4 regions of the Rahnella sp. WP5 genome follow, and region 4 is predicted to be linked to each of the others. Evidence: predicted binding sites of a transcription regulator. Region 4 holds the regulator's gene; each other region holds the start of a gene.
What was found. Region 4 encodes LexA, which represses DNA repair genes until DNA is damaged. Its sites were predicted from a motif close to TNCTGTATGTACATACAGNA; they were not measured.

Region 1: a site for LexA is predicted at 1,204-1,223, ahead of EX31_RS01510 (DinI-like family protein). Genes of this name have one in related genera too.
Region 2: a site for LexA is predicted at 970-989, ahead of EX31_RS14115 (metal-dependent hydrolase). Genes of this name have one in related genera too.
Region 3: a site for LexA is predicted at 895-914, ahead of EX31_RS01260 (YebG family protein). Genes of this name have one in related genera too.

The regions. Positions count from the first base shown of each region.
Region 1 is NZ_JQJR01000005.1:339,302-341,505, forward strand. Features, by position in the region: gene EX31_RS01500 (RrF2 family transcriptional regulator) at 1-323, opposite strand, end outside; partial or broken gene EX31_RS01505 (porin) at 535-1,140, opposite strand; gene EX31_RS01510 (DinI-like family protein) at 1,246-1,449, shown strand; gene EX31_RS01515 (DinI-like family protein) at 1,499-1,738, shown strand.
Region 2 is NZ_JQJR01000014.1:85,918-88,121, reverse strand. Features, by position in the region: gene EX31_RS14120 (L-cystine transporter) at 1-204, opposite strand, end outside; gene EX31_RS14115 (metal-dependent hydrolase) at 394-951, opposite strand; gene kduD (2-dehydro-3-deoxy-D-gluconate 5-dehydrogenase KduD) at 1,104-1,865, opposite strand; gene kduI (5-dehydro-4-deoxy-D-glucuronate isomerase) at 1,944-2,204, opposite strand, start outside.
Region 3 is NZ_JQJR01000005.1:280,819-283,022, forward strand. Features, by position in the region: gene EX31_RS01255 (helix-turn-helix domain-containing protein) at 1-433, shown strand, start outside; gene EX31_RS01260 (YebG family protein) at 486-881, opposite strand; gene EX31_RS01265 (GNAT family N-acetyltransferase) at 1,075-1,539, shown strand; gene EX31_RS01270 (LysR family transcriptional regulator) at 1,655-2,204, opposite strand, start outside.
Region 4 is NZ_JQJR01000012.1:28,613-30,816, forward strand. Features, by position in the region: gene plsB (glycerol-3-phosphate 1-O-acyltransferase PlsB) at 1-238, opposite strand, end outside; gene EX31_RS11840 (diacylglycerol kinase) at 356-724, shown strand; gene lexA (transcriptional repressor LexA) at 844-1,452, shown strand; gene dinF (MATE family efflux transporter DinF) at 1,751-2,204, shown strand, end outside.

The DNA.
Region 1 (2,204 bases), on a different contig from region 4:
GTGCAGGCATTGGCGCTGACCACACAGCGGGCGGGCACGTCCGGGCGAGCTGCCCACAGACGTTTATCTTCAATCACCGCGCAATAAATATCACGAAGTGTGATTTCTTCCGCCGGACGGCCAAGTGTAATTGAGCCGGTGCGACCAAGTGTGGAGACGATAATGCCATGCTGAGTCAGTGGCACCATCAGTTTGCGGATAAAACTGGAGTTGGCTTCCAGACCCGTTGCTAAAATCGCACTGGTGCAGCGCTGGCCAGCCTTTTGGGACTGAGCGATACAAAACACCATCTGCATAGCTGTCGGAAAGCGATAATCTAACATGTCATTGTCCTGAGAAACCAAGTCTTAGGTGAAGCACCGTATCACAGAGGAAATCCCCTATACGTGATCTGGTCAATAATATAACAAACACTGTTGCATTATTGAAGGCAGACACCTCTTAAACGCACAGAAAGCCACGATTTAGGGCACAAAAAAACCCATCCGGAGATGGGTTTTGGTACTCAGATTCTTTTATGAGAAGTTTCGGAGATTAGAACTGATATTGTAAGCCTACGCCCACGATATCATCGGTAGAGATTTTGTTGGTTTCGTAGAAATTATCATCGTTGTCCAGCAGGTTAATTTTGTAATCAACGTAGGTGGACATATTTTTGTTGAAGTAATAACTCGCACCAACAGAAACATATTTAACCAGATCTTTATCGTTGTTATCAGAAGTATTACTGCCGTCTGCAGTCAAATCCTTACCTTTAGATTGCAGGTAAGACACTTCAGGACGTAATCCAAAATCAAACTGATATTGTGCGGTTACTTCGAAGTTCTGCGTTTTGTTTGCAACACCACTCTCACCAAACATTGTCATATTACGCGTTTCGGAATACATCGTAGCGAGATAGACATTGTTTGCGTCATATTTTGTACCCACAGTCCAGACATCAGCTTTATCCCCTCCTGCAAAATTCTCGCCTGCAGAAGTCGTCTGATCGTTTGTACGGTCAGATGAGGCATACGCGGCACCCGCAGTGATACCCATACCAAAGTCGTAGGAAGTGAAATGTCCATTAACTATATGTTTAATATGATTATTAACTTGATTTTCAGTTTGATTACGTAAATAAACCCCACCACGCATCCCCATGAATTCATGAGGAATAAATTTAGTTTTGCAGAAAAGGTTTTATTTTACTAAAACAAATATTGCTGTATGTATATCCAGGCTTTTTTTTGTGCAAGGTAGTTTATGCTTGTTAAGCTGATGTACAACAAAAGAAATATGGCCGGTGTGCCGAATGCCAATGCGCTGATCCTGACTGAACTGACCAAGCGTGTACATAACACCTTCCCTGATGCTGACGTGAAGGTAAAGCCAATGGTGACGCTCAGCAGCATCAACACTGATGCCAGCAAAGCACAAAAAGCTATTCTGGCCGGAATAGTGGAATAGATGTTTGATGATGCAGGTAACTGGCTGGCGGTTGACTAAGGAGCTGATTATGCGTGTTGAAATTACTGTAGATAAAACAAAAAAATTACCTGCTGGCGCTCTATCTGCTTTAGCCATTGAGTTCAACAAACGGCTACAGCGTGTTTATCCCGGCGCTGAGGCAACTGTCAGACTGGCTGGCATGGATGGACTGTCCGTTATCGGCGGGAGCACTGTCGATAAAGAAGCCATCGAAGTAATACTTCAGGAAACGTGGGAAAGTACAGATGACTGGTTTCAGCCTGATTAATGATGATGTCGGCGCATCTTGACACCCAAAACACACAAAATTATACTTTCACTGTCATGACAGCAACCGATCAGAGGCCTCGTGGTTGAATGCACTGACCGGTTTGCTACATCCCTCCCCCTGATATTCCCCCAGTATTTATGGTAACTCCGATTAGGTCTAAGATGTTATTATGAGCCTTTTACTAACATCATGAAAAGTCTTTTGATTGATTCATTACATGGAGTTTCGATGAAATATTTACTGGTGCCAGCACTAATGATAGTTCTCGTATTACTTGTAATGTTCTCATCGATGATAGACGGAAATATCCCATGGTAAGAGGCTAAAGCTTCAGTAAAAAACAGCATCTGTCAGTTCATGGGTGTCTGGCAGATAGTGGAGCTGTGTCACAGGGATGTGGACTCTTTATTTTCACAAGTCAGAGTATCAACAAAAATGAAAATGAAATTTATACCGCCAGTGA
Region 2 (2,204 bases), on a different contig from region 4:
GACAATATTGAACCAGGTAATTGAGGTTTTCAGTACCGGATCATCGGAACCGTAGATCAGCTGTAAAGCCAGGCCAAATACGACACCCATAGCCAGACCCAGTAAAACTTTTTTTGCCAGGCTCCATTGCTTGTGGCGGGTTTGTGCCAGCAGCAAAAGCAGGGCAACGAAAACCACTACGTTAAGAACGAGCGGAAGATTCATACCAGACTCCAAACTTATAATTTTGATAAATGAAACGGGTGTTTCCGGAAAAGGACTGCACCATCCCAAAGCATTGGGGGGCAGAATATCAGTTTGAGGGTCTGAGTATTTATATCCAAAAGGAATTCATTATAACTTTTTGTTGGTGTTTGTATTAATTTTCATCATATCGGCAATATTTCATGCTATTCAGATGAATAATTTCAGGATGTGATTAAAAAAGTCAGGATTTATTGCACCAATGATGGGCGTCCAGTCTGGCCAGAAAAGCGTCAGGCCGACCAGCATAAGGCAGAGCGTGCGCTCGAGTTGATTACCTTTCTGGCTGTTAATCAGCGGTAGCCGGAAACGCCATCGACAAGGCCAGAGCAGCGGCACTCCTGCAGGCGTCAGCATATCTGCCAGGATATGGCTCAGGTAACCGATAATCATGGCGTGGAAAGCATCAGCGGGGATCACCCAGTCGTGAGGGAAATGAGTGCGTAGCAGGAAAATCCCTCCAGCCACCGCCAGCAAACTGTGAGTGAATCCACGATGACCAAAAGCCCGGGCGATGGGGGCTGACAACCATTTAAGACGCTGACCCAGCACCGATTTGGGGTGATCAATATCGGGCAGCAGACAGGTAAGCAAAGACCCTGGAATGATGTGCCACCAGTCACCATGCGCCAGTTCGGGAGAAAGCTGGGCCTTCTTAGCAAATACTGCACAGGCAATTGAGAAAATGAGATGGCCTTCCGCCGTCATGACGCGTCCGAACTGGATAACTGTTATTTTATCCAGTATAAGTGAAACTGTCACAATCTTGGAAGAGATGCCCTGTAACTAATTGTCAACAGACTGATAAAAAACAAAAAAGCGTATAAGAATACGCCTTTCTGGTGTCACTTATGCTGCCCTTAACGCGCGAGCCAACCACCATCGACGGCAATGGTGTAACCATTAACGTAATCAGAGGCTTTCGATGCCAGAAAGACTACCGGCCCCATGACATCTTCCGGCAGACCCCAGCGTCCGGCGGGGATTCTGTCGAGGATTTCTTTGCTGCGTTCTTCATCGGCGCGCAACTGTTCCGTATTGTTAGTCGCCATATACCCCGGCGCAATCGCATTCACATTGACGTTATGCTTCGCCCATTCATTGGCCATCAGTCGTGTCAGACCCATTACTGCGCTTTTTGACGCGGTATAGGAAGGCACCCTGATCCCCCCCTGATACGAGAGCATAGAGGCAATATTTATAATTTTGCCACCGTTACCCTGTTTGATGAACTGCTTCGCCACGGCCTGAGACATAAAGAACAGCGTTTTGCTGTTCACATTCATCACATCATCCCAGTTTTTCTCGCTGAATTCGATGGCATCTTCACGGCGGATAATACCGGCGTTATTGATCAGAATATCGATATGACCAAATTCCCCGACTGCTTTCTCGATCAGCTCAGGAATGCCTGTGATGGTGCTCAGATCAGCCCTCAGATCGAGAAAACGGCGGCCTAACATGGTGACTTTTTTTTCAGTTTCTTCAGGGGCGGAAACGTTAATGCCCACAATATCGCATCCCGCCTGCGCGAGACCCAGCGCCATGCCTTGTCCCAGCCCGGTATTGCAACCGGTGACGATTGCGACTTTGCCGCTTAATTCAAATGAACGGAGGATCATATTCAGAGTCTCTTTTGCAACGGCGCGTTCGCCATAAAAAATGAGTTGCTCTGCCGGTGAAGGCAGAGCAAGGGGGAGTTAGCGCAGTTCGCTGACTTTGACGTGATCCATGTCATCGAATACCTGGTTCTCACCGACCATACCCCAGATGAAGGTATAGTTTTTGGTACCCACCCCGGCGTGAATTGACCAACTAGGAGAGATGACTGCCTGCTCGTTGTGCACTAATAAATGACGGGTTTCCTGTGGTTGCCCCATCATGTGGAACACGGCAGTTTCCGCTTCCATATTGAAGTAGAAATACACTTCCATACGACGTTCATGTGTGTGGCAAGGCAT
Region 3 (2,204 bases), on a different contig from region 4:
CACGTTGTCAGTGCCGGGCATCATTGGTATTGGCGGTGCGGTGCCCTCAGAGGCCAGAATGTTTATTCAGGCGCAGGATGAATCTGAGATTGCCGTCTCCACCGTGGCGGAGATGCATGCCCTGATTGATCGTCTGGAGTTATGGGAGCCAATGGCAAAGCACTTTTTCAGGATGACCAACAATCTCTATGTCAAAAGCACAATGCTGACGGCACCGACATCCTATGAAATTCTGCGCCACCAGCTCATGGAACTCATGAAAGAACCGCCGGAAATACGCGAAAATATTCCTGCTGCCCATTACATTCAGCTTAAAACGCACCTTTCACGCAGCACGATCATGAAAGTGCTTTCACAATTGAAACAGGGGGGATATGTGAGGCTGCACAACGGTATTCTGAAAGAAGTGATCCGTTTGCCACTGAAATACTGAGCGTGGTATCAGGGGGGAAGAAAGCGTGCCGTTACGCACGCTGTTCTCTCCGTTACGCGGCTTTTACCGCACGGACTTTTTTGGCAGTGGCAGGTTTTTCGGCAACATTTTCTTCGGCAGCATTTTCTTCAACAGCCACGTTTTCTGCGACCACTTCTTCTGCTTCTGCTTCTGCTGGCGTTTCAGCGGCGGGCTGGTGTGCGATTTCTGCTTCCGGCAATTTGCTGGTGCGCAGAATATGCTGGACGGTGTCTTTCTGCTCGGCGAGGTGAAGTGCAATGTTTTCCGCCAGTGCTTCATCCATCCCGATATTGCTCTGTAACAGCCATTCAGTAAAAGCATCCGCCATGTCCAGCATCTTGTCGTAAGCGTCTGCTTCTTTCTTATTGGCAAAAGTCATTTTCTCTTCACCTTTTCTGACCACAACAAATTTTGTTTCAACAGCCATGATTCGCTCCTTATACTGTAATTATATACAGCATACCAATAATCAGTGCAGGATACATCATCCGGCCTGATTTTTATAGTGCGGCGCGTCAAAGGCCGGGCACATACCCTGGCAACTATAACGCGGGTGAATTTCTCAGCGTGAGCCGGTAAGGTAGAAAACGACCTGTTTTCAACGAACTTGTGAGGTTCCCGTGACAAACCTGAAAGCTGTATGCAACTGGACCAAAGACACTTATCTGATCACTACCGATTTTCAAAAACTGGATATTCCGGCAATTCACGCCTACCTGACCCGGTCAAGCTGGGCGCCGGGCATTGACGAACAGACAGTTCGCGCTGGCGCAGAAAACAGCCTGAACTTCGGGTTGTTCGACGACGGAAAACAGATCGGTTACGCCCGCTTTATCACGGACTACGCCACCTTTGCTTACCTGTGTGATGTCTATGTGCTGGAAGATTATCAGGGGAAAAATCTGGGCGCATGGCTGATCGAATGTGTGCAGTCGCATCCGGTCACAGCAAAACTTCGCCGGATGGCACTCTTTACTTCTACCGCGCCGTGGTTGTATCAAAAGTTTGGTTACACACCGGTTAACGAACCTGACTACACCTGGGTCATCACCCGGCCAGGAATTTACCTGAACAAAGACGGGTAGTTCAGGCTTTCCTGAACGCAGGGCTGGAAACAGAAACTGAATTCTGGCCAGGGTCTTTCGCATTGGTGAACTCATCGCCGTCGGCCTGATGGCGCGGGCCACATTCCGGACCGTTCTATATACAGGCAGCGGCTTTGAGATTTTCAGTCACCATCCGCACAAAGTTATCGCGAATGACATCTTCATTCCGGGCGTCCCATGCAATCCCCACCTGCCAGCGCGTCGCAGGGCCGGTGAGCGGAAGTATTTTCAGCTCCGGCGGCGCAATATGCACGACGCTTTCGGGTAGCAATGCCACGCCGATGCCGGCCGCTACCAGTGCGACAATAGTCTGGATATCCTCCGCCAGTTGAACCGATGAAACATGAAACAGATTCTCCTGTAAAAAACGGTCTGTCTGCGCATTCAGCCCCCCCGCCCGCTCAGTATACAAACGCAGTAACGGACGGTTCCTGAGCCGTTCACTCATATCCTCGCCGTTATCTTCAGACACTACCAGCACCAGTTTATCCTCAAACAGCGCGTGGTAACGGAGCGGTGCAGGCGGCGGGACACGCACAAAACCAATGTGCAGTTCCCCGCGTTGCAGCATGTCGTATTGCTGCGCGGAAGGCAGATCTTCCAGCGTGATATCCACGCCGGGATACGCTGCGCGGAATTTCGCA
Region 4 (2,204 bases):
GTAGCAGGGTGCCGTCAATTTCCAGCGGAATAAGAGGATCAGGCAGATTCTGCGCCAGACATTGCGCACGCAACGTCAGCAAATCGGCTTTGGAATTATAAGGTAATACGTACAAAATCGGCCGCGTCGGGTCTAAATGCAACTCGGTAACCGGATCTGAAGGTATGACCTTGCTCTTTACCAGCAATGAGAGTGGTAAATTCAATAATGTGTAATAAAGTCTACGCCAACCTGACATAAAAACGTGAAGCCTCTTGTTAGCAATTTCGCCGCAAGGATACCAGAAAGATCCGTGGAGATCTGTGGTCATATAAAAGCTAAAATGCTGCAAACACTCTAAGGATCAGTACCCCAAATGGCGAACCAAGTCACCGGATTTACCCGAATTTATAAAGCGGCCGGCTATTCCTGGAAAGGATTCAAAGCGGCATGGCAAAACGAAGCGGCATTTCGCCAGGAGGCCAGCGTCGCTATCCCGTTAATTTTGCTATCTTTCTGGCTTGATGTCAGCACCATTGAACGTATCCTGCTGGTGGGATCCGTCGTGCTGGTCTGTGTCACGGAATTGCTCAACAGCGCGGTGGAATGTGCAATAGACCGCATCGGGCCTGAGTTTCATGTGCTTTCTGGTCGCGCAAAAGATATCGGCTCTGCTGCCGTACTTCTGACCATCATATTGGCGATTTTTGTCTGGGTCAGCATCTTTTGGTCGCGATGGTTCTGATTTGGAATCTGCATTCCAGGAATCAACGTTATGCCCTGTTTTTATTCAATCTTAGGTTTTCATTGACCGTTTAGCTGTATATACTCACAGCAAGACTGTATAAACAACCAGGGGGCGGAATGAAAGCTTTAACGACCAGACAACAAGAGGTCTACGACCTTATTCGCGATCATATCTCCACCACCGGTATGCCACCAACCCGCGCAGAGATTGCATCACGTCTGGGGTTCCGTTCTCCCAATGCGGCGGAAGAGCATCTTAAAGCGCTGGCGCGTAAAGGTGTTATTGAGATTGTTTCCGGTGCATCACGCGGCATTCGTCTGCTGATGGAAGAAGAAGAAGGTTTACCGCTGATTGGCCGCGTTGCCGCCGGTGAACCGCTGCTGGCGCAGCAACATATCGAAGGGCACTATCAGATCGATCCGGCAATGTTTAAGCCGAGCGCCGATTTCCTGCTGCGTGTCAGCGGTATGTCGATGCGTGATATTGGTATCCTTGACGGCGATCTGCTGGCCGTGCATAAAACGCAAGACGTGCGTAATGGTCAGGTTGTGGTGGCCCGTATCGATGATGAGGTCACCGTGAAACGCCTGAAAAAACAAGGCAGTGTGGTGCAGTTATTGCCAGAGAACAGCGAGTTTCAGCCGATCGTGGTGGATTTGCGCGAGCAGAATTTCAGCATTGAAGGCTTAGCCGTAGGTGTTATCCGCAACGGCGACTGGATCTGACCTTCGTACTTCGAGCTATCTCTGCGTTGGCTGCCTTCGCGAACCCCGGTCACATACTTGTGTATGCTCCCGGCGTTCGCTTAGTTGCCGCCTTGATATAACGCGAATTACTCGGTCAGATATGACTAAGTCAGAAATTGCTGTGTCAGATAGACAAGACTAAAACTAATTGAATATGGATGGCGGCCGCCTCTGGCATCCATGTGAATTCAAAGAGAAATGCGTTTCTCTCATCATCGCCCCTTTCGGGGCGATGTCATTTACAGGCATAACCTGAACCTCCGGCATGAGATTCTCTATGCAACATCATTCCCTGCGACACACACTCAAAAACACCTTTTTAAGCCCTGCCGATAAAGCGCTCTGGATGCTGGCGTTGCCGATGATTTTTTCCAATATCACGGTGCCGCTCCTCGGCCTGGTGGATACCGCAGTGATCGGTCATCTCAACAGCCCGGATTATCTCGGCGGCGTGGCTGTGGGTTCGATGATCACCACTTTCCTTTTTATGCTCTTACTGTTTCTGCGGATGAGTACCACCGGCATGACCGCTCAGGCGCTGGGCGCGAAAGATAACCAGCTTCTGGCGCGTGCTTTTGTACAACCCTTTCTTCTGGCTGTGCTGGCGGGCGTCATTATTGTGGTATTCCGTCATCCGCTGATGGAGCTGGCGTTTCACATTGTCGGCGGCAGTCAGCCCGTGCTTGAACAGGCGAGGCTGTTTATCGAAATCCGCTGGTTCAGCGCCCCGG